DNA from 3 places in the Fictibacillus sp. NPDC058756 genome. Region 3 is predicted to be linked to each of the others. Evidence: riboswitches for the same ligand, from Rfam matches in the RefSeq annotation. Region 3 holds a riboswitch; each other region holds the start of a gene.
What was found. A riboswitch is a leader RNA that binds a small molecule or an ion and turns the genes downstream of it on or off. The one in region 3 is predicted to bind cyclic di-GMP.

Region 1: another riboswitch for cyclic di-GMP. It lies ahead of ACFW35_RS15505 (aspartyl-phosphate phosphatase Spo0E family protein); the one in region 3 lies ahead of ACFW35_RS11850 (GGDEF domain-containing protein).
Region 2: another riboswitch for cyclic di-GMP. It lies ahead of ACFW35_RS02970 (hypothetical protein); the one in region 3 lies ahead of ACFW35_RS11850 (GGDEF domain-containing protein).

Annotation. Positions count from the first base shown of each region.
Region 1 is NZ_JBHYPU010000001.1:3,013,904-3,021,523, reverse strand. Features, by position in the region: gene bacA (undecaprenyl-diphosphate phosphatase) at 157-957, opposite strand; gene ACFW35_RS15520 (3D domain-containing protein) at 1,094-1,681, opposite strand; gene ACFW35_RS15515 (aspartyl-phosphate phosphatase Spo0E family protein) at 1,908-2,063, opposite strand; gene ACFW35_RS15510 (cation:proton antiporter) at 2,276-3,853, shown strand; gene ACFW35_RS15505 (aspartyl-phosphate phosphatase Spo0E family protein) at 3,878-4,045, opposite strand; cyclic di-GMP riboswitch class I at 4,087-4,173, opposite strand; gene ACFW35_RS15500 (hypothetical protein) at 4,425-5,735, shown strand; gene ACFW35_RS15495 (DEAD/DEAH box helicase) at 5,732-7,620, shown strand, end outside.
Region 2 is NZ_JBHYPU010000001.1:611,972-619,591, forward strand. Features, by position in the region: gene secA (preprotein translocase subunit SecA) at 1-2,496, shown strand, start outside; one part of gene prfB (peptide chain release factor 2) at 2,635-2,697, shown strand; one part of gene prfB (peptide chain release factor 2) at 2,699-3,733, shown strand; gene ACFW35_RS02965 (hypothetical protein) at 4,242-5,198, shown strand; cyclic di-GMP riboswitch class II at 5,463-5,546, shown strand; gene ACFW35_RS02970 (hypothetical protein) at 5,616-6,557, shown strand; gene ACFW35_RS02975 (hypothetical protein) at 6,625-7,164, shown strand; gene ACFW35_RS02980 (EAL domain-containing protein) at 7,230-7,620, shown strand, end outside.
Region 3 is NZ_JBHYPU010000001.1:2,359,065-2,366,684, forward strand. Features, by position in the region: gene addB (helicase-exonuclease AddAB subunit AddB) at 1-1,944, opposite strand, end outside; gene ACFW35_RS11845 (GGDEF domain-containing protein) at 2,396-3,469, opposite strand; gene ACFW35_RS11850 (GGDEF domain-containing protein) at 3,586-4,521, opposite strand; cyclic di-GMP riboswitch class I at 4,785-4,874, opposite strand; gene ACFW35_RS11855 (serine/threonine protein kinase) at 4,952-5,605, opposite strand; gene ACFW35_RS11860 (hypothetical protein) at 5,964-6,323, opposite strand; gene ACFW35_RS11865 (hypothetical protein) at 6,339-6,548, opposite strand; gene ACFW35_RS11870 (STAS domain-containing protein) at 6,641-7,471, opposite strand; gene ACFW35_RS11875 (hypothetical protein) at 7,605-7,620, shown strand, end outside.

The DNA of each region.
Region 1 (7,620 bases), 650 kb from region 3:
CCTAGCGAGAAGCTTCCCAGGTGGTAGGCACGCACCTTGCACTCCAATCAACTAGTCAATGAAGCATACTCAAGAAAATGTTCAAAAGCAGCAATCTTTTAGAAAAGAGCAAAAATAAAAAGCTTACCGCACAAAGTGAGCGGTAAGCTTTAAATTTTAAAGATAGAAGAAAAGAGCTAACACAGCAGCTATAATAAATCTATAATATGCAAAAGGAGTTAATTTTACTTTTGCGATGAGTTTAACAAAGAATAAAATAGCTACTGCTGCTACTAGAAATGCTGTAACAAATCCAGTTAAGAAGAATGGAAGATCAGCTGCACTTAATATGTCACGGCTTTTATAAAGATCGAGTCCGGATGCTGCAATCATAATCGGAACTGCCTGAATAAATGAAAAATCTGCAGCTGTACGATGATTGAGTCCTGAAATCAAACCGCCTGAAATAGTTGCTCCAGAACGTGAAAAACCTGGCCATAAAGACAGACATTGAAACAATCCAATTTTCAAAGCTTGTTTATAAGTCATGTCATCAAGGTCTGCCGCATTAACCCCTTTTTTATTCTGCACCTTCTCAGCAATCAGCATTAAAAATCCGCCGATAACAAGTCCGACAATGACTGTTTTAGGAGAGAACAGATGCGCCTTAATAAAATCATGAACAAGAAGTCCAATGATTACAGCTGGCATTATTGCAATAAAAATATGTCCGAGGTTTAAGCTGTTTTCCTTTTTAGCCATTTTGCCGACACCCAGTAAACTCCAAAGGCGATTCCAGTACAGAACAACTACAGCCAGAATGGAACCAAGCTGAATAACAATTTCAAAAGTCTTTGCTTTGTCTCCCGTAAAATCTAGCATATGTCCCGCAACAATTAAGTGACCAGTTGACGAAACCGGAAGAAATTCTGTAATACCTTCTATAATACCCATTACGATTGCAACCCAAAGAAACATACATTCACCTTCACTTATTTTAAATTCATGAAATCTATTATAGTCGAGAAGAAGAGTATTGTCATATTCTTTTTCTAGTTAATTATGTAAGATTTTGTACAAATGAAAAAAGATGGGGAAGAGAACCCCATCTTCATTAGTTGATGATTGTAATATTTACGTTCTTTCTGCCCCAGTTGACAGCGTCTGAGTAGTTCTGCATATATACATCAATTTCGTTCCCGTTGATGCCTCCGCCTGTATCAGCTGCTACAGCATAACCATAGCCTGGTACATATACAACTGAACCCATTGGAATTACATCTGGATCAACTGCAATTACTTTTGCGTAAGGAATCTCTTTAAGGTTTGTCCCGCTTGAAGTAGTTCCGCTGCAGCCTTCGCAATTTGCTGTGTAAGCTGTTGCTGCGACAGTCATACCTTTTCTTTGAATATTGTTTTGGATACTATTAAAAGTTTGCTGCCCTGCAATACCATCTACTGATAACCCTTTAGCTTTTTGGTATTTAATAACTGCATCTTTAGTGACTGGACCATAATATCCTGTTGTTACAGCAAAATCAAAATATCCCATGGCTTTTAATTTGCCTTGAAGTTCATAAACATCATTGTCCCATGTACCTGGTCGAAGAGTGTGATCACCCATTGCTGCAAATCCGCTAACGGGAGCAGAAACGAGCAATCCGAATGCCATAGCTCCTGTAATTACCCATTTTTTTATCATAATAACTCCTCCTAATATGTATAATTGGTTAAATACGCCTCGGTTGCCAATTATACTAATCGAATATGACAGAAGCATTAGGAGAAGATAACAAAGAGATTACAATATTATTTTTATATAATAATAGGTAAATTAGTAAGTATATGGATGAGAGGTGGAGTAAGCTAAAAAATGATAGAGGTTTTTGCGGTTCTCGACAAATTTCCCAGGAAATAGACAAGGATTGTTAATTATCGTTCCTTTCATCATTCCATTCATCAAGACGGTTTAATAACTGATCTAGTTCTTGACTGCATATAACTGTTTCCTTCGCTGTAAGCCCATACGTTTTTCCAAGACAAAGCAAGACTTCGCGTTTTTCTTCAATTAATTGTAGCAGCATGGATTATTCACAACTTTCATGAAAGATTTTGTCTCAATAAATATGCATTATTTTTAAGAAAAGAAAAAGGGTTTCGTGGAAAGAAGTGATAATGTTACAAGATTCAACAACAATCGATGATAATATGTCGATTTATCTGAGTATCCTGTTGACTATTTTTTGAAGGGGGAGGGAAATATATAGGTAGAGAAATAGTTTGAGAGGAGAACAATATGCATCACTCGTTGAATATTGCGTTCATTTTATTGGCTGTAGCGGTTGGTGTAACTGCCTTGGCAAAGAAAATAAAAAAACCTTATCCAATTGCACTGGTGGTAGTAGGAGCGATCATCGGTCTTGTACCTCTTCCGGCTATGGACCCTTTAAAAGAAATTGTTGAAGAGGGTTACACATTTCAATTTATTATCATTTCGCTTTTGTTGCCTACTTTACTAGGAGAAGCAAGTTTGAAACTTCCATTCAGCCACTTGAGGGAAAATGCAAAAGCTATAGGTGCATTGGCAGTTGGAGGAACCTTTCTTACCTTTTTGATTATAGGTGCTGGATCTTATTACATATTAGATTTGAGTCTTCAAACGGCTTTTGTATTTGCTGCTTTAATGAGTGCGACAGATCCCGTATCCGTTTTAAGCATTTTTAAAACTCTTGGAGTGAACCGAAAACTTTCAACTGTAATTGAAGGAGAAAGTTTGTTTAATGATGGATTAGCAGTTGTTTTTTTTATTATTGCCTCAATCTACCTGCCTTCTTATATTGAAATGGGTGCAGGGGGAATACTGGCTGCTGTTCTGATGCTTTTTAAAGTTGCGATCGGCGGTGCTATTGTAGGTGGAGGATTAGGATATATTTTTTCAAAGTTTACGAGCTGGTACGACGATTACCCGCTGGAGATTTTGTTTTCTATACTATTATTTTATGGCAGCTTCCTAATCGCAGAGTCCATACATGTATCGGGGGTAATTGCTGTTGTAGTTGCAGGTCTCGTCTTCGGAAATTATGGTGCCAAAATAGGGATGAGTCCAACTACTAAAATAAATATACATTCTTTTTGGGATGTTTTAGCGCTGTTTGCGAATTCACTAGTGTTTCTGCTTGTAGGATTGGAAATCGCCTATATCGATATCAATGATAAATGGGGATTAATTGCAGCAAGTATTCTTTTAGTGCTTTCTGCAAGAACGGTGGCAGTATACACCTCAATGCTGCCTATAAAAGGTATACCAGCAAAATGGAAGCATGTGCTTATTTGGGGCGGACTAAAAGGATCTTTGTCAATCGCTCTTGCGCTAAGTTTACCAGGAGATTTTCCGGGTCGGGAAAATATTATTATTTTAGCATTCTCTGTCGTTTTCTTTTCTTTGTTAGTACAAGGGATGACAATCTCCTCATTAATCAACAAACTGAACATAAAGGGCCCAAATAAAGAAAGAACAGAATATGAAGAGGCAATGACCGCTGTTCATAGATATGATTACGCAATAGAAAGACTTCATCAGTTAAAGAGCGAGGCTGTTATTTCCACAATCGTTTTTGAAAGAATGAAAGCATTGTATGATCATAAACAAAAGGAAGCGAAAGAAACACTGGATGTGATGTATGAGGAGCACCCCGAGTGGAGGAAGAAACAAGAACATATTGCTTCAATTGAGGCTCTGTATGCAGAACATGAGGCGATTAAAAGATTGCTAAGAAAAGATATGATATCCAGCCAGCTTGCAGAGGAAGAAATCGAGCGGATTATTGATCATATTGAACAGAAGAAAAATAAATATTATGAAGAAGAAATTTAAAAAATGGCCAAAATAGGCCATTTTTTATATGTTTTCTTGTCTTGATAGAGTGAATTGATTGAGAAGCTGATCGAGCTGCTGACTGACTTTAACTATTTTTGGATGTGCCAGTTCATGGTTCAGCTGGAGTGAAGTGCGATACAGCTCTTCTCTTAATAGGCTAATTCGGTCTTGAATCGTATGCTCCTTCATATGTATATCTCCCTTGCAATTATTACCGACGAAGGAGTTCATTCGGCAACTGGCTGGCATATCATTTAAAAGACTTAGCCCCTGTAGCTTTGCGTCCTTCTCTTTCGAAAAGTTTGCCCTTTCGTCGATTGATTCAATAAGTATAGCAGAACGTTTTTACAAAAAAATACAAAATGATACAACAGTATAGTTTTTCGTAGGTGAAAAATTATTCTATTACTAATGATATCGGACGAGACATTAATAAGTTTAAGAGGAACAAAGTTGTTTTTTTGGTCAACTTAAGGAATTTCCTTTAAAATAGAAATGATATGCAATGAATGAGCAAACGACTAATTTGCTATAATTGGTAATAACAACTTGAAGGAGGGGAGACGGAATGAAGCAACCAGAGGAAGACGATGAAAGAAATCGTACACAATATGATTCCCCTGAGAAGAAAGTTCAAAATACACATTCGGTTCAGTTGTGGCGTGAGTATTTTTCAGAACGATTCGAGACATTCGAAAAACGGAAAATGCAAACCGTCTCCTTTCGGGATCTTGCTGACGGAAAAGATACGAGCTACACATTTGTTCATATCTACCGCGATTATTATCCCGCACTCTTAAATGCTGGACAATTTTTTGATGAAGATATCGCATTGCTATATAGATATCATGTACAAATTGAAACGCTTATCCGCTTATTTTCGTTTGAAGCACAATATGGGATAGCTACTTATATGCAGGCGAACTTTGATGCTACAGTTGAAAAATTATCCGATCAAATCTATGTGGCATTAAAAGAAATGAATAGTGAAAAACTTCTAAATGAAAATAAAAAACTCGTCGAAGAGAGTCTCCGAAACTTTCAAAGTCTTTATGAGATCCCTCCTAAATGGGGTTATTTATTATTTTATCTTTTTCAGATCAGCTGGTCTCTACTTTATTATGAGAGAACATGGATCGAAAAATATGAAAAACAATTGCTGGAAGAAAAAGAATCTGGCAAAGCATCTCAAATGCTTGAGCTTGCTCTCGTGCATTTTGCTTTTGCACGCCAGCAGGATGATCTTGCTTTTGAACGTTTGGGTCAGAATGATAAGAAAGTGGAAATGGTGCATTACCTTGTCTGGATGAAACTTTTGGTTGATAAGCAGGAATGGGAGCGTCTTTTGTCATGGCTTCTTTATTTGAAACCAAATTTCCTGGATGGTGTCAGTTCTTATTATTATCATTCAGATGCTCGTGAATTTTTCCACGAATACCTAAATTATTTCTGGAAATACGCACAGCATACAGGTGACGAAGAACAGTATGAAGAAATGCTTATTGAGTTCCTGCCGATCACTTTCTATGAGTACGGCGAATATTTAATGGTAATCGGTGAACATGAGAGATGGGTGGAGCTTCAAGTAATCATGGGCTACTCACCAGAGCTCATTCAGCGAAAGGATTTAAAAGAAGTTCTTTCTTTTGAAAAGGAAACGGTTTTGCCGATCTATCATCAAACGATTGACAGGCTGATTAATGAACGGACAAGAAAATCATATCAATCGGCCATAAAGCATTTAAAAACGCTCCGGACAATTTACTTTGATATTGGTGAAGAAGAACGATTTTCTCTATATATTGAACAAATTGCAACGATCTATGGACGGTTAAGAGCGTTTCAGGAAGAGTTAAGGAAAGGAAAGTTTATTTCATGATCGATACAAGCAATCTTTTACTTCACGCAAAATGGCTTCATGGAAATATGGTTTTATGGGCCACTAAAGATAAGAAAAGAGTGCATGTGAACGATTGGAAACCTCTTTTATTTACGTGGCATCAGCCATCTTTTTATGGGACGCTGCTCGATATAGATGACGATCAAAATATATATATAAACGCGGGAGAAGCTTTTGTGCTGTTCAATCGCTATCCGGATTTTTTTCTTTCTGAAAATACGTGGGAAAAAGATGCTTGGCAAGTGGTGAAAGAAGCAAATCATTTTGATAAATTAATTAAATCCGATCTCGTGTCTCCTGACTTTGAAGCTTGGAAATCAGGTGAATGGTCATGGAAAGCTGAGGGTAAACGCATCGAGTCTCCTTGGATAAATGAGGCTCTTTCAACTTTGCCTGATGCTGGCTATTCAGCAATGCCGTCATCTTTTAACAAAGAACTGGTTAGAGGTAATTCAAGACAGATAATCTCTGCCTTAGGGCACTTGGATGAAGAAGAATGGCTGATCAAAATCGGCTGGAGGGAAGATCCTAAACCTTTTAAACTGATTTTTGAATTATCCGAGCCTGCTGATGAGAAAGATAAGGATATATGGAACCTGAATGTCTTTCTTCAGGAAAAAGAAGATGGTATTCGTGTTCCCTACAAAGGAAAAAGCACTCTCTTGCCTGATGAATGGAAACCTTATCTAACTCTGCTGGAAAGTGATATGGAGCTTGTTTCTAAGCTTATATCCTGGCTTAAGGTTGACAGCCGTAAAGAAATTAAAGAAGAAATTACGGAAAAAGAAGCATGGGATTTCCTTACTTTAAAAAGTGATCTACTCCGCCAGATAGGTATATCAAGTATTCTTCCCGAATGGTGGCAGACGGTTCAGGAACTGCAGCCGAAAGTTAAAGCAAAAATTAAGACTAAACCGCAAACTGGTGGCGGAGCGCCGTCCTTTTTAGGGTTAAATGCAATTATGCAGTTTGACTGGCGGCTTTCTACTGGAGATGAAGAGCTATCGGAGGAGGAATTCCGCAAGCTGGTCGATGGCAGCAGAAGGCTTGTCCGCAGGAATGGTCAATGGTACAGAGTAGATCCTGAATGGATGAAACAAGTCCGGCACCTCATCAAAAACGTGGACCGTACTGGCATTCAGTTAAAAGATGTATTAGAGCAGCATCTTTTAAATATGGAAACAAACCCTGCTGATGATGAACTTGATGGTATTGAGTTTGAAGGGCCAATGCTTGATATGGAATGGGGTGAGCCGCTCAATCTGTGGATGGATCAGCTTTCTGAAATCAAAACGATACCTGTTGAGCCAAAAGCTGAAAATCTGCAAGGAACACTTAGAGATTATCAAAAGACAGGAAGCTCCTGGATGTATTTTCTTCGAAAGTTTGGGCTTGGCGGATGCCTTGCAGATGATATGGGACTCGGTAAAACAGTCCAGACAATCGATTATTTTTTAAAGGTAAAAGAAAAAGGGGATCTGGAAGGCACCTTTTTATTGGTGTGTCCTACATCTGTTATTGGGAACTGGCAAAAAGAACTTGAGCATTTTTCTCCTTCCTTGACAGTTGGTTTGCACTACGGCTCTAACCGGAAAAAGGGAGAAGACTTCGAGGCATGGTATAAGAATTACGACGTTGTCATTACTTCATATACAACGTGTCAGCTTGATTTCACCGAAATGGGTGGAACGTTTTGGGAAACAATTGTCCTCGATGAAGCTCAAAATATCAAGAACAGCTACACAAAGCAGTCCAGAAGTATACGCAAGCTGAACGGGCGTCACAAGATTGCATTAACAGGAACACCTGTTGAAAATCGTTTGCTTGAACTTTGGGCGATATTTGATTTTCTTAATCCTGGTTA
Region 2 (7,620 bases), 1.7 Mb from region 3:
ATTTTTCCAAGTTCCAATGATCGGACGCTAAATAGATATGAAAGAGTTGCTGAAAAAGTAGAAGCTTTAGCAGAAGAGTTTAAAGCGTTAAACGATGAAGCTCTAGCGAATAAGACGGCTGAATTTAAAAGCCGCATTGAAAAAGGCGAGTCATTAGACGACTTGCTGCCAGAAGCGTTTGCGACTGTGCGCGAAGCATCCGCTCGTGTATTGAACATGCGTCATTATCCAGTACAGATTATGGGTGCTGTTGCACTTCATGAAGGTAATATTGCAGAGATGAAAACCGGTGAAGGTAAAACGCTTGTAGCGACCATGCCGGTCTATTTGAATGCGCTTGACGGAAAAGGCGCTCACGTTGTAACAGTCAACGAATACTTGGCTCGCCGTGACTCTGAAATCATGGGTCCGCTTTATAATTTCCTAGGGCTGACGGTTGGACTGAACGTTTCTGACCTTTCAAAAGAGGAAAAGCGTGAAGCGTATGCTGCAGATATCACATACGGAACAAACAACGAGTTCGGCTTCGATTATCTGCGAGATAACATGGTGGTTTACAAAGAGCAAATGGTTCAGCGCCGCAATTATGCAATCGTCGATGAAGTTGACTCCATCCTAATCGATGAAGCGCGTACTCCGCTGATCATTTCTGGCTCTGCACAGAAATCTACCCAGCTTTATCAGATGGCAAACATGTTTGTGCGCCAGCTGAAAAAAGATACGGATTATACGGTTGATGAAAAGACGAAGAACGTACAGCTGACGGAAGAAGGGATCAACCGAGCTGAGCAGATGTTCAGCATCGATAACCTTTATGATTATCAGCATGTGACGCTTAACCATCACATTAACCAAGCATTAAAAGCGAATATCATCATGCAACGCGATGTGGATTATGTCGTTCAAGACGGCGAAATCGTGATCGTTGACCCGTTCACTGGACGTCTCATGGCAGGACGCCGTTACAGCGACGGACTTCACCAGGCGATCGAAGCGAAGGAAGGTCTCGAGATTCAGCGCGAGAGCATGACGCTTGCGACGATCACGTTCCAGAACTACTTCCGTATGTACAACAAGCTTGCGGGTATGACGGGTACGGCGAAAACGGAAGAAGAGGAATTCCGCAACATATACAACATGGATGTTATCGTGATTCCAACGAACCGTCCGATCGCACGTGATGACAGATCAGATTTAATCTATAAAACAATGCAAGGCAAGTTCAAGGCGATCGCGGCTGAAATCGAAGAGCGCCATAAAACTGGTCAGCCGATCCTTGTTGGTACGGTTGCCGTTGAAACATCTGAATTGCTATCTCAACTTTTAACAAAACGCAAAATTCAGCACAACGTCTTGAACGCGAAAAACCATGAGCGTGAAGCGGAGATCATCGAGAACGCGGGTCAGCTTGGTATGGTTACAATCGCGACAAACATGGCCGGCCGTGGTACAGATATCAAGCTTGGCGAAGGTGTTATTGAAGCTGGCGGACTTCACATTTTAGGTACTGAGCGCCACGAATCTCGCCGTATCGACAACCAGCTTCGCGGACGTGCGGGTCGTCAAGGAGATCCAGGTTCTTCTCGTTTCTACATCTCTATGGAAGATGAGTTGATGAAACGTTTCGGTTCTGATAACTTGATGACGATGATGGAGCGTCTTGGCATGGATGAAGATACTCCGATCGAGTCCAAAATGGTTACAAAAGCAGTAGAATCTGCGCAAAAACGAGTTGAGGGATCGAACTTCGATGCTCGTAAGCAGCTTTTACAATATGACGATGTTATGCGTCAGCAGCGTGAGATCATTTACACTCAGCGTCAGGACGTACTGGATGCTGAGAACTTGAGCGATATCGTACTGCGTATGATCGATTCTACGATTGACCGTATCGTTACGGTTCACACGCCTGAATCGGAAGTTCAAGAAGAGTGGAATACAAAAGAAATCACGGACTATGTGAATGCTGTAATGTTTACAGAGCCTGTGTTTACGGAAAAAGATTTCTACGGTCTAGATCGTGAAGAGATCATTGAGAAGATCCAGGCGAAAGTTCATGCGGCATTTGCAGAAAAAGAAAAGCAGCTGCCTGCAGAGCAAATCGCAGAATTCCAAAAAGCTGTAATCCTTCGTTCGGTCGACAGCAAGTGGATGGATCACATCGACCAAATGGAACAGCTTCGTCAAGGGATTCACCTTCGTGCTTACGGCCAGACGGATCCGTTGCGTGAGTATCAGTTTGAAGGCTTCGAGATGTTCGAAGCGATGGTTGCTGCAATCGAAGAGGAAGTTACGACTTACATCTTAAAATCGCAGATCGAACAAAACATGCAGCGTGAACAAGTGGCTGAAGGTAAAGCTGTTGTTCCAAGCGATAAAGCAGAAGCATCTAAAAAGAAACCAGTACGCAAAAAGCAGGACATCAAGCGCAACGATCCATGTCCTTGCGGAAGCGGTAAAAAATACAAGCAATGTCACGGTGCTGAGCAGGAATAATTCAGTATTGTGAGTGAAGAGAGTCTCTTCGGGGCTCTCTTTGCGCATGTTTTCAGCCCATATAAACGGGTTAATTTTTTATAAATCAATAGCATACGTTAAAAAGTAGCTACAATCATAAAATGAGGTGCAGAGACTATGGATTTAGTAGAAGTAAAACAGGAACTCAACGTTATTGAAAAACGTATCAACGACTTTAGGGGGTCTCTTTGACCTCGATTCAAAAAAAGCACGAATCGCTGAACTAGATGAACAGATGAGTGCACCGACGTTTTGGGATGACCAGAATGCAGCACAAGTTGTAATTAATGAAGCGAACGGATTAAAAGAGCAGGTCAATGAATTTGAAGAACTTGCTGCTTCTTATGAGGACTTGGAAATCGCACACGAGCTTGTGAAAGAAGAAGCAGATGCTGACATGCAAAAAGAGCTTGTCAAAGATACGAAAGAACTGATCGCAAAACTGAACGACTTCGAGCTTCAGCTTTTATTAAACGAACCATACGATAAAAACAATGCGATCTTAGAACTTCACCCAGGTGCGGGCGGTACGGAATCTCAAGACTGGGCGTCCATGCTGCTTCGTATGTACACTCGTTATGCAGAACGCCAAGGTTATAAAGTTGAAACGCTGGACTATCTTCCTGGTGATGAAGCTGGTGTGAAATCTGTAACGTTGAGCATTAAAGGTCATAACGCATACGGCTATTTGAAAGCAGAAAAAGGGGTTCACCGCTTAGTGCGTATCTCGCCGTTTGATTCGTCAGGCCGCCGTCATACGTCATTCGTTTCATGTGAAGTGATGCCTGAAATCACAGATGATACTGAAATCGAAATCCGTACAGAGGATTTGAAGGTCGATACGTACCGTGCGTCTGGTGCAGGCGGTCAGCACGTTAACACGACTGACTCAGCTGTTCGTATTACACATACGCCAACTAACACGATTGTTTCCTGTCAGACAGAGCGTTCTCAGATCAAGAACCGTGAACGTGCAATGAAGATGTTAATGGCGAAACTTGTACAGCGCCGTTTGGAAGAACAGCAGGCACAATTGGCTGAGATCCGCGGTGAACAAAAGGAAATCGGCTGGGGAAGTCAGATTCGCTCATACGTTTTCCACCCGTACAGCCTAGTTAAAGACCACCGTACGAACACTGAGGTAGGTAACGTGCAATCCGTAATGGATGGCGAAATCACGCCGTTTATTGATTCTTATCTAAGATCAAAGCTATAAAAGTCTTTTTTTAATAGATTGCTGTAAAATGTTGTGTATTTTCTTCATTAAAAAATTGATTGGAGCGCAAGGTGCGAGACTCGAGCGGGATCAGCGGGACAGGTGAGACCATTCCATGTCGCAAAGCGACGAGTGGGCTCATTGCACGCCCCGCGGAAAGCAAGCATCCTGGAGCGGAAATCAATTACTTACAAAAAACTTCCGAGAAATGAGCTTCGGAAGTTTTTTTCAGTCTATTTTTGTGAAAGCGTTTTTCAGAACAAGGTCGTCTTACTTTTCGGTCATTTTTTGCAATCTCCACATTTCCATTCTCGTAAATCCACACTACTTGGTACTTTAAGCCTTTATAAACGACATGAATTCCCACTTCCATCTCCATCAATGCACAGAAAAAACTATAATGTAAGTATAGACTTTGATTTGCATTTTTAATGGAGCAGCTCTTAGCAACGAGGTAGTTTATATTTATGGTATATTATACATATATTGGATGATGCGGGGTTGCTATATGAGATTTATTAAAAATAAACAGCTATTTACCTTTCTAATGTCGTTTATCTTACTTACAGCCACATTTGAAAATCAAGGATATGCAGCTATACCAATCTATGAGGTACCACCGAGCAATGTAAAGATACCCAATCAAAAAAACTTTACAGGATGGAAACAAATATTAGACAAAGGTCAAATTCTTTACGAAGGCTATCTTTTAGATGGGAAATTCCATGGGCAAGGGACGTTATATGATAATGGAGTCATTGTATATAGCGGAAATTGGTCTAACGGTAAATATGACGGATATGGAATTGCTTATTACGGTGATGGTAATAAATGGTATGATGGTGAATTTAAGAACGGTCTTCTTAATGGATATGGTATTTACTTTAATAGTAATGGAAATAAATCCTATGAAGGCAATCTGAAAGAAGGCTATAGAGAAGGGTTTGGCACTACTTATTCCACGGAAGGAATAATAGTAGAGAGCAAAGAATACATAGATTGGACCATTGTATTTATGGGAGATCCTGAAGTATCACCAGGCAGATGGGGAGTAAACACTAATTTTTCGGTGATTTTTTTTGAAGGTATGATAGGAGATACTATTATTAACCCAACTTATTTTGACACCAATGGTAACCTGGTTTTACAACCTGCAATAAAAATAGATTCGAATAAAAATTACAATATTTTTATTCAAGGAACGAATTTATCAAGTGAAAAATATAATATAAACTTGGATATTTCTAGGGTAAAGGTGAAAGTCTCAAATCGTTCACTTCAATCAGTTACCAATACTGCAACACTGATTGATAATGATGTTCCAGGCACATTTACAAAGAACTTTCAGCTTATTCTGGATATGAGTGATACAAGTACGAACTACAATGATATTGAGCAGATTGCTCGCATAAAAGATGTTACAGATTTTTCAACAACTATTACCATATCATATACAAGCTTATAACAAAGAGAGACTGCTAGAATGTAATTAGCAGTCTCTTTATTTTACAAATGTAAAATACCTGAATTTTGGTACTGGTATTAGAAAAAAGATTGAAAAATTAAATTTTTTTCTTTCCTTTATGATTTAAAGACATTTAATTAAGAAGCAATACACATTATTTTTGTAAATAATTTAATAAATTTAAAAATTTCTAAAAAATAGTACTATTTTTCTACAAAGTATGATATATTTCCCTAAGACGACAATATTTGACATTTATTGATAACTCAATGAGGAATGCAATGATTCTAAATTACGATTGGGCGCTTTAATTTAGATGAGCATGTAGCGCAACCGGCCACATTGAAAAAACGGATAAACATTTCGTTTTTTTTGTGGTCTTTTTTATTGCTCAACATGAATACAAGGAGAATCCGCATGAAAAGAAATTATAGCCTGGCAATGGTCTTTTTTCTGATACTGGGATTTTTTACACAGGTACCTGTAAAAGCAGCAAATTACGAAGGATATTATTCATCTCAAATGATTATGAATTTTAAAGGCAAGCCTGGAGATGTAATAACAAAAACACTTCGCTTTTTTAACGATACGCCTGATGAAGCACAAGCAGGTTTTGGAGTTAGAGACTTTATTTATGAGAAAAATAGTCTTATTTACGTGGAAGACAGACCGAATAGTTTTTCTGTTAATAAGTGGACAAATTTAAACGTCGATACTGTAAAGCTTCAACCAAAGGGCTATGTAGATGTTAAGGTAACTGTGAAAATTCCAGAGGAAGCAGAGATGGGAGAACACATGGCGTTACTAGAAGGATCATTTATCCCAGTAGCGGCTCAAGACTCTCAAATGAAAATAAAGACAGAAATTGCACCGGTTATTTATGTGCTAGTTACTGATAAGAATGGAAACATTAATTTAGATCAGAAATGGGATTTACTAGGTACTAAAAAGGATGTAATAAACGGGGGACACTTTATTTTCTCCGTTGAAAATAAAGGAAATGTCCATCTTGAATCTCAAGGTAATATGAAGATTACCAACATATTTACGAAAAAGGTAATTCAAAAAAAAATTCCGAGAGTAAACCTTCTTCCAAATAATAAGAAAGATATTCTAGTAAGATGGAATATTGATGATTATATAGGAATCTATAAAACTGAAGTTACATTTTCCATGGACGGAAAAAAATTCGAAAAAATTAATACTACTTTGTTTATTATTCCATGGTTGCTTGTTTGTATTTTACTTACTACAGTCTTGCTAGTAATTTTATTTATACGTATATACATAAAGAGATTAAAGAAGAAATGGTTAGCTGAAGCAGCTAATGGTCTTCTATCCACAAAAGCTTCATCTTAGTTAACCCTCTCCATCCAGCTAGGCGGAGGTTAAAATATATATAATAATTTTTAGGAGGAAACTATTTATGAAGAAGGCATGGAAAAAAGGTTTGTCAGTAGTTGGCGCTACTGTATTAGCTGCTTCTCTACCATTATACACCGAAGCTGCTAGTAATATCACGGTAAAAGGAAAAGTATTTCCAAAAGCCGGGATTAGCTTGAACTTTGACAACGTAGATTTTAATGGTACACTGGGCGCTCCAGCAACATCCGTTTACAAGTTGGGCAATGCAGCTGTAACTACACCCCAAATTAATGTTAGGTATAAAGATAATTATAATGTTGGAGTTAAAAGTTCTACATTTACTGGTACAGATGCAAGTAATAATACTATTAATTTAGATACTACTCGTATTTCTGTCCAATCAGATCAAACGGCTAAACTCTCAAGCACAGCTCAAAATATTATTTCTGGAACTGGTGATGGAACGACTTCTCAGGCTGCAACAAAACCTTTTAACATTACATTAGATCTTGCTGAAACTGGCTACACTGATACAATCAGTAACTTAGCATCTGATTTAAACCTAAATGCAACTATTACAGTATCATTTAACGGGCTATAAGATTTACAAATAGAGGGAACTGAATACAGTTCCCTTTTGATCTCTCAAAAATGTAGGTAAAAACAATGAATGTTTATGAAATTTTCAATGGTAATACAATCTATCATGAATACCAACCATTATACTGTCTAAAAGACTGTAATAAGATCTATGCATATGAGGCGCTTCTAAGAAATGAAGCAAAGATTAATCCAGACAGTGTATTTAAATCAGCAATACAGGCTAACATTCTCTATAAATTAGATACAATTTCGTTACAAAAGGCCATTGCTTCGTATTTCTTGAAGCAGTCTAATGGTTACTTATTTCTAAATATTTATATAACAACCATTTTACATCCGAACTTTTTGCTTTTTTTCGATAGCTTATGTGTCCTTTATCCTGAACTTCCAAAACGGTTATTTCTTGAAATAAATGAAACTTGTGCTGATGACTTGTGGAATATCCCATTATTAA
Region 3 (7,620 bases):
TGAAGGTGCTAAGACAACACCGTTTCTTTCAAGCGCTTCTCTCTCATCTTCCGATAACAGACCATCATCTTTTGGTTTAAGCGGTATGATTCCATCGTTAACCCCTAATAAAAAGTTAACTTTCACATCTGTAAAACGGGAACGCTCCAAAGTTCCTGCGAGCACCTGATCCAGTGATGGCGGAACAAGAGCAAACTTCATACTTTCAAGACCCGTCTCAAGCATCTGCATCCATGTTTCTTTGGAAAGCTTCTCGCTTCCTGTCAGTTCTACCATTTCATCTAAAAGGCCAAGCACTGCATTCCACACCTGTCCATGCTCACGTGCAGCTCTAAGTTTCCCTTCAGATTCAGCATGAAGCCTTAAGCGTTCTAGTTTCATAGGAACGGAGAGGTCTTCTAAATATTTATAAAGTGATGTACAAAAATCTGCTACGGTTATGCTCTTAGATAAATCTCGAGAAAGTCTTTTCATCGGTGACACGATCATATCTCTAAGATCATTGATAAGCTGTTCTTTTTCATCATCCTGGCTCGTTTTTCCGAAATCATCAGCTTCAAATCCTCTGAATCTCTTATACTTCCAAGGCTTTGAATCTGTCCATCGGCTGCCCTGAATACCGAGAGCCAATACATAGTTTTCCAGGTCGTCCATGCATCTTCTAATCTCTGATGTTGTTTTTCTCATCTCATCAAGCGGATAAAGCATATCCGTTTTCACAGCACGAAATACAGCTTCATACCGCCAGTTCTTTAAAACAACATCCAGTGAAGACCGGATCAGTTCAATGAGCGGATGATGAAGCATCGATTTTTTTTGGTCTAGAAAAACAGGTATCCCATAATCGGCAAATACTGTTTCAATAAGAGGCTGATAACTGCCCGCATTTCTTACCGTTACAGCAATATCCCGGTATCTGTATCCTTCATCACGTACAAGTTCAATAATTTTTCTCGCTGCACCTTCAACCTCTGATCTTAAATTGACCCCAGCTGCTAAGTGTATCCCCTCTGGTTTCGAATAGCTGATCGCAGGTCTCGCATCATATTGTTTTTCAATATGGGCAATCGCAGGAGAAATAAATTTTGGCGTATGAGAAAGCACGATTGGCTCTTCTATCTCCACATTCAGCTCTTTCGCTTTTTGTGTGAGAACTTGTGCTGTCTTCTTTGTCATATAAAAGAGATCCAGTTCATGCGGATCAGTGTCCGGACGATATGATTCCTCTGAAGTCAGGGCAATCGTCACTTTCTTTGCATGTGCCATGAGTCCAGCAGCTGCTTCAAGTTCTTGCGGTGTAAAAGAATGGAAACCGTCTATGTAAATCTCGCAATCCTTTATCGTATCTGAATAAGGTATTTTCTCTTGCAGCAGTTTTAAATAATCTTCAGAATCTAAGTATTTTCCAGCAAGAGCTTTTTCAAGAGCGCCTGAAATGATGCTTAAGTCATACATCTTGTCTTTGAGCACTTTTTTGTTATTTTCTTTTTGACCAAGAGAAAGCAGCGTTTCTGCATTCCAGGAAAGGTCTTCTGAGGATATACAATACCGCTTTAATTCTGTTGTCATAAGCTCGAGCAGTTCATAAAAACCGCTCTGTTCAGAAGCTTTTTTAAATATCTTCAGTTCTTCTTTCTTACTCTCAATAATTTTGCGAAGCATCATTCTCACACCAGTGCTTGTGATGTGCATTCTTGTCATCCCGCCTGTTTCACCAAGAATGCGCCAAGCCAGACGTGAAAAACTATAAACTTGGGCACGAATCATCCCATTTAATCCGGGAGTTGATGCAAGCTTATACTCGGATTGAAAGGTCATCTGATCCGGCACTAAGTAGATAATAGGACTCCCCATCGGATCCTCTGCAAGTTTTTCACGTATCTCTTGAAAGACAGAGTGGGACTTTCCGCTGCCGGATCGTCCCAAAATAAATTGCAAACTCATATTTTTCATCCCCTGTTCCGTACACAAATTCTGCTTCTATTATCTCACAATCTACTAGCAGGGCAAAGGCTAGTATACTCAAAACGCACGAAATACGGCTGGTATTTAAAGGATACCTATTATAAAAAAAGGCTGTATCCGTAACCTTTGCAGCTTTTGATAGAGGTTGATTTCCGCTCCAGGATGCTCGCTTTCCGGGGGGCGTGCGGTAAGCCTCCTCTGCGATATGCGCCTTTGAGGGGTCTCACCTGACCGCTTCAGAGAAGTATTATTGCTCCTGCGTCTACAAGTAAATGCTACCGGCGTGAGCTTCCTCGTCGCATGCCTAGCGAGAAGCTTCTCATGTAGAAGGCACGCACCTTGAGCTCCAATAAAGTTGCTAATGAAGAAAATGAAAAAATGACCAAAAGCAACATTTTTTAGAGAAAAGCCTAACAAAAAAGAAAAACAGCTACATGATGAGCTGCTTTTCGTTACTTTTTTTATGTTCTAATTTTAGTGTGTTTCTCCCCGCTGCTTTTGCTTCATAAAGGAGCGTATCTGCTCGCTGTATAATATCTGCCGGACGGTCTTCCTTTTGATAAAAAGCAATTCCATAACTTAATGTAACGGGAAGTTCTCCATCCTTATGTATATACGGATACATTTGAAGGTGGGTATTAACCTGCTGGGTCGTTTGTGTCACTTCATATTCAGATGCCGTTTCCATGATCCACGCAAATTCTTCTCCTCCATATCGATAAGCTTTACCTTCTTTTGCGGGTAAATATCGCTCGAATGCTGTAGCAACAAGTTTAAGGACTTCGTCACCTATAACATGTCCATGTGTATCGTTAAATTCTTTGAAATGATCAATATCGCAAAGAACTAGCGCAAAAGGAGCTTTCTGTTTCGTTTTCTCTAAGACATCCTCCTGGAACTTTCGGTGGTTTAATAACCCAGTAAGATAATCCTGGAGAGATTGCAGCTGGTACATATTTTTCTCGAAATAATACTGTCTTTCTTTAGATGCAATTACCCCTCCATACAGGGCAATCAGCCATAAAAATGACGTATTCATAAAGAACTGAAAAAACTCTGTTGTGTCCTGATATCCTCCATCTCTTAAAAAGAAGTACAGAATAACAGCAAAACTGGCACCGCCAACTATAAAAGAACCTTTTAACCTCCAGTAAAGAGCGGCATGAATAACAATCAAATAACCTACAGGCATGAATGGACTTTCCGAGCCTCCAGACAGCTGCATCAGCCAAACATAAGCAATATAATCAAAAAGGATTCCGCCTCTGGTAAAAATCAGATAATAAGAGGACTTTTCAGGAAATCGGTTTAAGACGATTTGTGTAGATGTCATATATAGAATCCCTATTGTAAAAAGGACTGGAAATGTGTCTTTGTTAAAATTTAAAACATCTGCGATCGGCTTGTAATAAAAAAGCGGTATACAAATGACAAGAAAGAACCATCGCAATAGTGAAGAGATGGTCTCAGAACGATGTTCAGTTATTATAAATAAGTCTTTCATGCTGCCATCTTCCTTTGCATTTAGTTGCTATAATCAGGAAATTATTGCATACGGTCTTTCTTGTTTAATATTACTTAAACTTCCATTATACAAAAACCACACTTAAGTCTCAGAAATTATGCTTTAACTTCTCTTTTATTGCTGTACATCCGTTCATCAGCAAGCTGCAGGTAATAATCAATATTTTCACATGCATCACCTAACAGCTCGATTGCACCGTATGCTAATGAAATAGATTGGTTCCATGCCATTAGCTGGCTTTCCATCTTTTCAACCAGTTTGTAAGCGTCCTCTTCTGTTATTCCCGGCAGCAAAAAGACAAATTCATCTCCCCCAAACCGAAAACCTGATAAAAGTTTTAATCGCTTGGATAATTCCGCGATCTGCTGTAAAAGCTCATCTCCGGCATGATGGCCATACTCATCATTGATATGTTTGAAGTTATTTATATCAAACATAACGAGTGTAATCGGCATCTCTTGTTTTTGAGCTTTGCCAATTTCTTTTTCAAGACAGTCGTAAAAATAACGGCGATTATATAGATTAGTAAGCGGATCACGGATACTGATCTCTTTTAAATCTTTAAATTGCTGAGATGAAAATCCGCTTAAGAAACCTGTAATCGCACGATGTGCTACCGTGTTCCAGCGTTCTAACATAAAAAGCTGCACCGGAAGCGAGTCGGAAACTGTCACTCTTTTCATTTCTTGCAGAACTGATTCTCTTATACTTGTAGAGAAACAAGCTAGCGCTTGGTGAGGAATTCGCTGGTGTCTTAAGAAATGGATGCCTGAGCGGAATGCTTTCTGTTCAGCTTGTTTCAAGAAATGCTGAAAACGTTCCTCCTGCAAAAATACTGCATGTACGATTCCACGCAAAAATTTCTCTAATATTTTTTCATATTGTTCAACAAAACCGTTCATAAATGAGCTGAAGTCATCAAACTGGCTTAAGTGTTCTTTATGTGTATGTATCATCGTTGGAATCGACTTCATGAATTCCTTAAATAAGCTTTTTTTGAGTGTGCGTAATTCTAGTTGGAAGTTTTCCATTATTGCAACCCCTCAAATCTTAAAAATTTGCATACAAAAAGCCATTACCCTTAAATAAAGGGAAATGGCTTTTAATGTTTAATAACATTAAAACATTAATTTAATGTTTGACAAGCGTCGGAACTCATCTACAGTGACCAGCGAAGTCTTTATGAAAACTGTGAGTTGCACCGAGTAATCTCAGATGCATTGTTTTCGTGACTCCGTTCTGTCTCAATAGAATAAATCCTATCGCCTCAAAACATCAATATTATCCGTTCCCCTTTGGCAACCGGCTGCCATTGTATGTTTCTTCATACTTTAGGCCCATAGCTTTGCGTCCCAGTTTTTCAACTGGTTTGCCTTTAAACAAAGGTTTTCTATTCGTTTATAGATATTATATCCTATGAAGGTAAATTGTGCCAATATTTTTTATAGGACTTTAATACCATTATTTATTACCCTTGTTTATGGATAATTTTAACTTACGATAGTACCTATACCCAACTCTGATCATATTTAAAACAAAATACGGAATCCGAATGGGAAAACGATAAAAAACAGGCTTATAAACCTTGAAATAAGCCTTTCGTAAATCCCTCCACTTTCGGCAAGGTACTTTCTTATAAAAGTCAGAAACATCTACTATTATACCTTTTCCTTTTGAAATCATGACGTTCTTTCCATGTACATCATTCGGAAACAGTCCTCTTTTTTCAGCGTAATACAAAGCCTCATCAATATCTCGGATGACACTTTCAGGAATTTTGACCCCTTTATGAACACAATCATAAAGCGTGATCCCTTCTATTCTCTTTAAAATCAAAAATCTTTTTTCTGTATAATAGCAAACCGAATAGCCCGGATGTTCACCTAAACGTTCATAGACCTTCTTTTCTTCAAGAAGTCCATGCTCATCCCTGCCATAGATTTTTACAACATATGAAGGGTAATCGGGATGATAAAATACTGCGGCATAATTTCCGCATCCGAGTATCTTCCATGGGAAAGGTATATTCACTGGACATACGGGGTCAAACGGGTTGCGGCTTTCGATCATAATCTCTCTATTCAATTGTCGTGCCATTTGGATAAAACGTTCCATGTGTTTCCTCAATTTCTGATATTCTTCAGTAATAATATCATTCTGCATTACGTTCATTGTATACAGACAGAGTCAAAAAGGAAACTTAAACAAGGTTGTTTTCTTTAATTTTGTTGCGACTTGAAAGATGTTGATTTCCGCTCCAGGATGCTCGCTTTCCGTGGGGCGTGCGGTGAGCTTCATAGAAGGAACCTTGCTCCTGCGTCTACAAGTTAATGCTACCGATGTGAGCTTCCTCGTCACATGCCTTACGAGAAGCTTATCATGTGGTAGGCACGCACCTTACGCTCCAATCAACTTGTCAATGAAGAGTCTTTATAAACGCTTTAGAAGAAAGCCTAAATAAAAGCAGTACTGATTATTTTGATGCTACTCGAAGATATGACAGCATGAGGGTTTCTGCTTTATTTTTTAAGTGAACGTTTGGAAATCGCATAATTTCACGATAACCCCTGATAAATATCTCATATTCAGTAATATCATGATCTCTTCGTCCATCCATCACTTTAATTTTTCTTTTTCTAAGTTCAATGCGGACATCGTGAAGATCCTTGCTCACTTGATTCATAATCTGTTCCAACAATGCAATATAAGGCCGTTTTATTTTAAATGGGGAACGATTCACAACTTTTAAATCTCTGTCAAATAGAGTAAGCATAATCGGATACATCACAAATTTTTCAATGAGTGAACGCTCTTCCTCGTTTCCATATTGCATGTCTATCCCCCCATTCTACGAAGGCGAAAATTTGAATTGCGCAGATAAAATATTTTTCAGCTCGAATGTTCTAATTTGTTTGCGGACTGCGCAATAGGCCGTTATTAATTTGCCATCAAAAGAATATGGAGTAATAAGCCTGTGGCTGATCACACCTTTCTCTGATAAGTAGATCATCTCGATGGCTGCCCTCTCCTGGATGCATCTTAACAACATGTTCGTCATTAAAAAAACCTCCTTTTTTTTATTATATGCGAACAAACGTTCTTTTTATACAAGAAAAAAATACCTGCCCATAAAATGGCAGATATTTATTCTTAAATCGGCTGTTGAGCGATTCCCATTGCTTCAAGCTCCTGATAAAGATTCCCTGAAATTGAGATTCCTTCAAAGCTGATTCCTAAGGATACAACTGTTTGCGCTAATTCTGGGCGCATTCCGCTCAATGTAACTTTTACACCTAAAAGCTTAAGCGAATTGATAACCTTAAACAGGTTGTGAGCCACCATCGTATCAATGACAGGTACGCCTGATAAGTCGATAAATAAGTGTTCAACTTGCAATTCAGTACATTTCTGAAGAGACGTTTCCATGATTAACTTAGAACGGTGTGTATCAATTGTACCGACAAGCGGCAGAACTGCAACAGTTCTTGTTAATCTGACAACAGGAACAGAAAGCTCCTCAATCGCCTCACGTGCAAGTCCAAGGACTCTGTTGTTGTTTTCAACATAAGCAACACTGAAAGCATGAACCGTTGCATCTAGTAACGGGTCAATAACAGAAGCTGCTGTAAGTACCGCCTCTACTGAAAAACTTTCATTATGAATCTCGTTACGAATGAAATCCCATAATACAATCCGGAAGAATCGGGTGCTTTTTAACGCCATGTCCAAAGGAACTTCGTATTGAACGGCAAGTTCGCCGCTCATCTTTCCCCACGCAATAAACCGAGGTTCAACATCCTCCATTTTTTGATAAAGTGCTTCCCCAAAATAACTGAATAAATCTCCTCGAAGCTTCAAAACCTGGTCAGTAAGCTCTGATACAGGTTCACCATACTCAGCTTTAACTTCATCAATTTTTCTGGCAAGATCGTATTTATGTGTAAGGATCTTTTGCCCCAATTCATGCAATTGTCGTTCCATCGTATCTATAATCCCCCTATAGAATAAAAAATGATTGCATACCACTTATCTATATACCATTATTATACATGAGTTAAACCTGTTTTTTAGAATTTTATGTCGGATTTTGTTCTTTTACTAGTAAGGAGGTACTATGAAGGTTTGGTTTG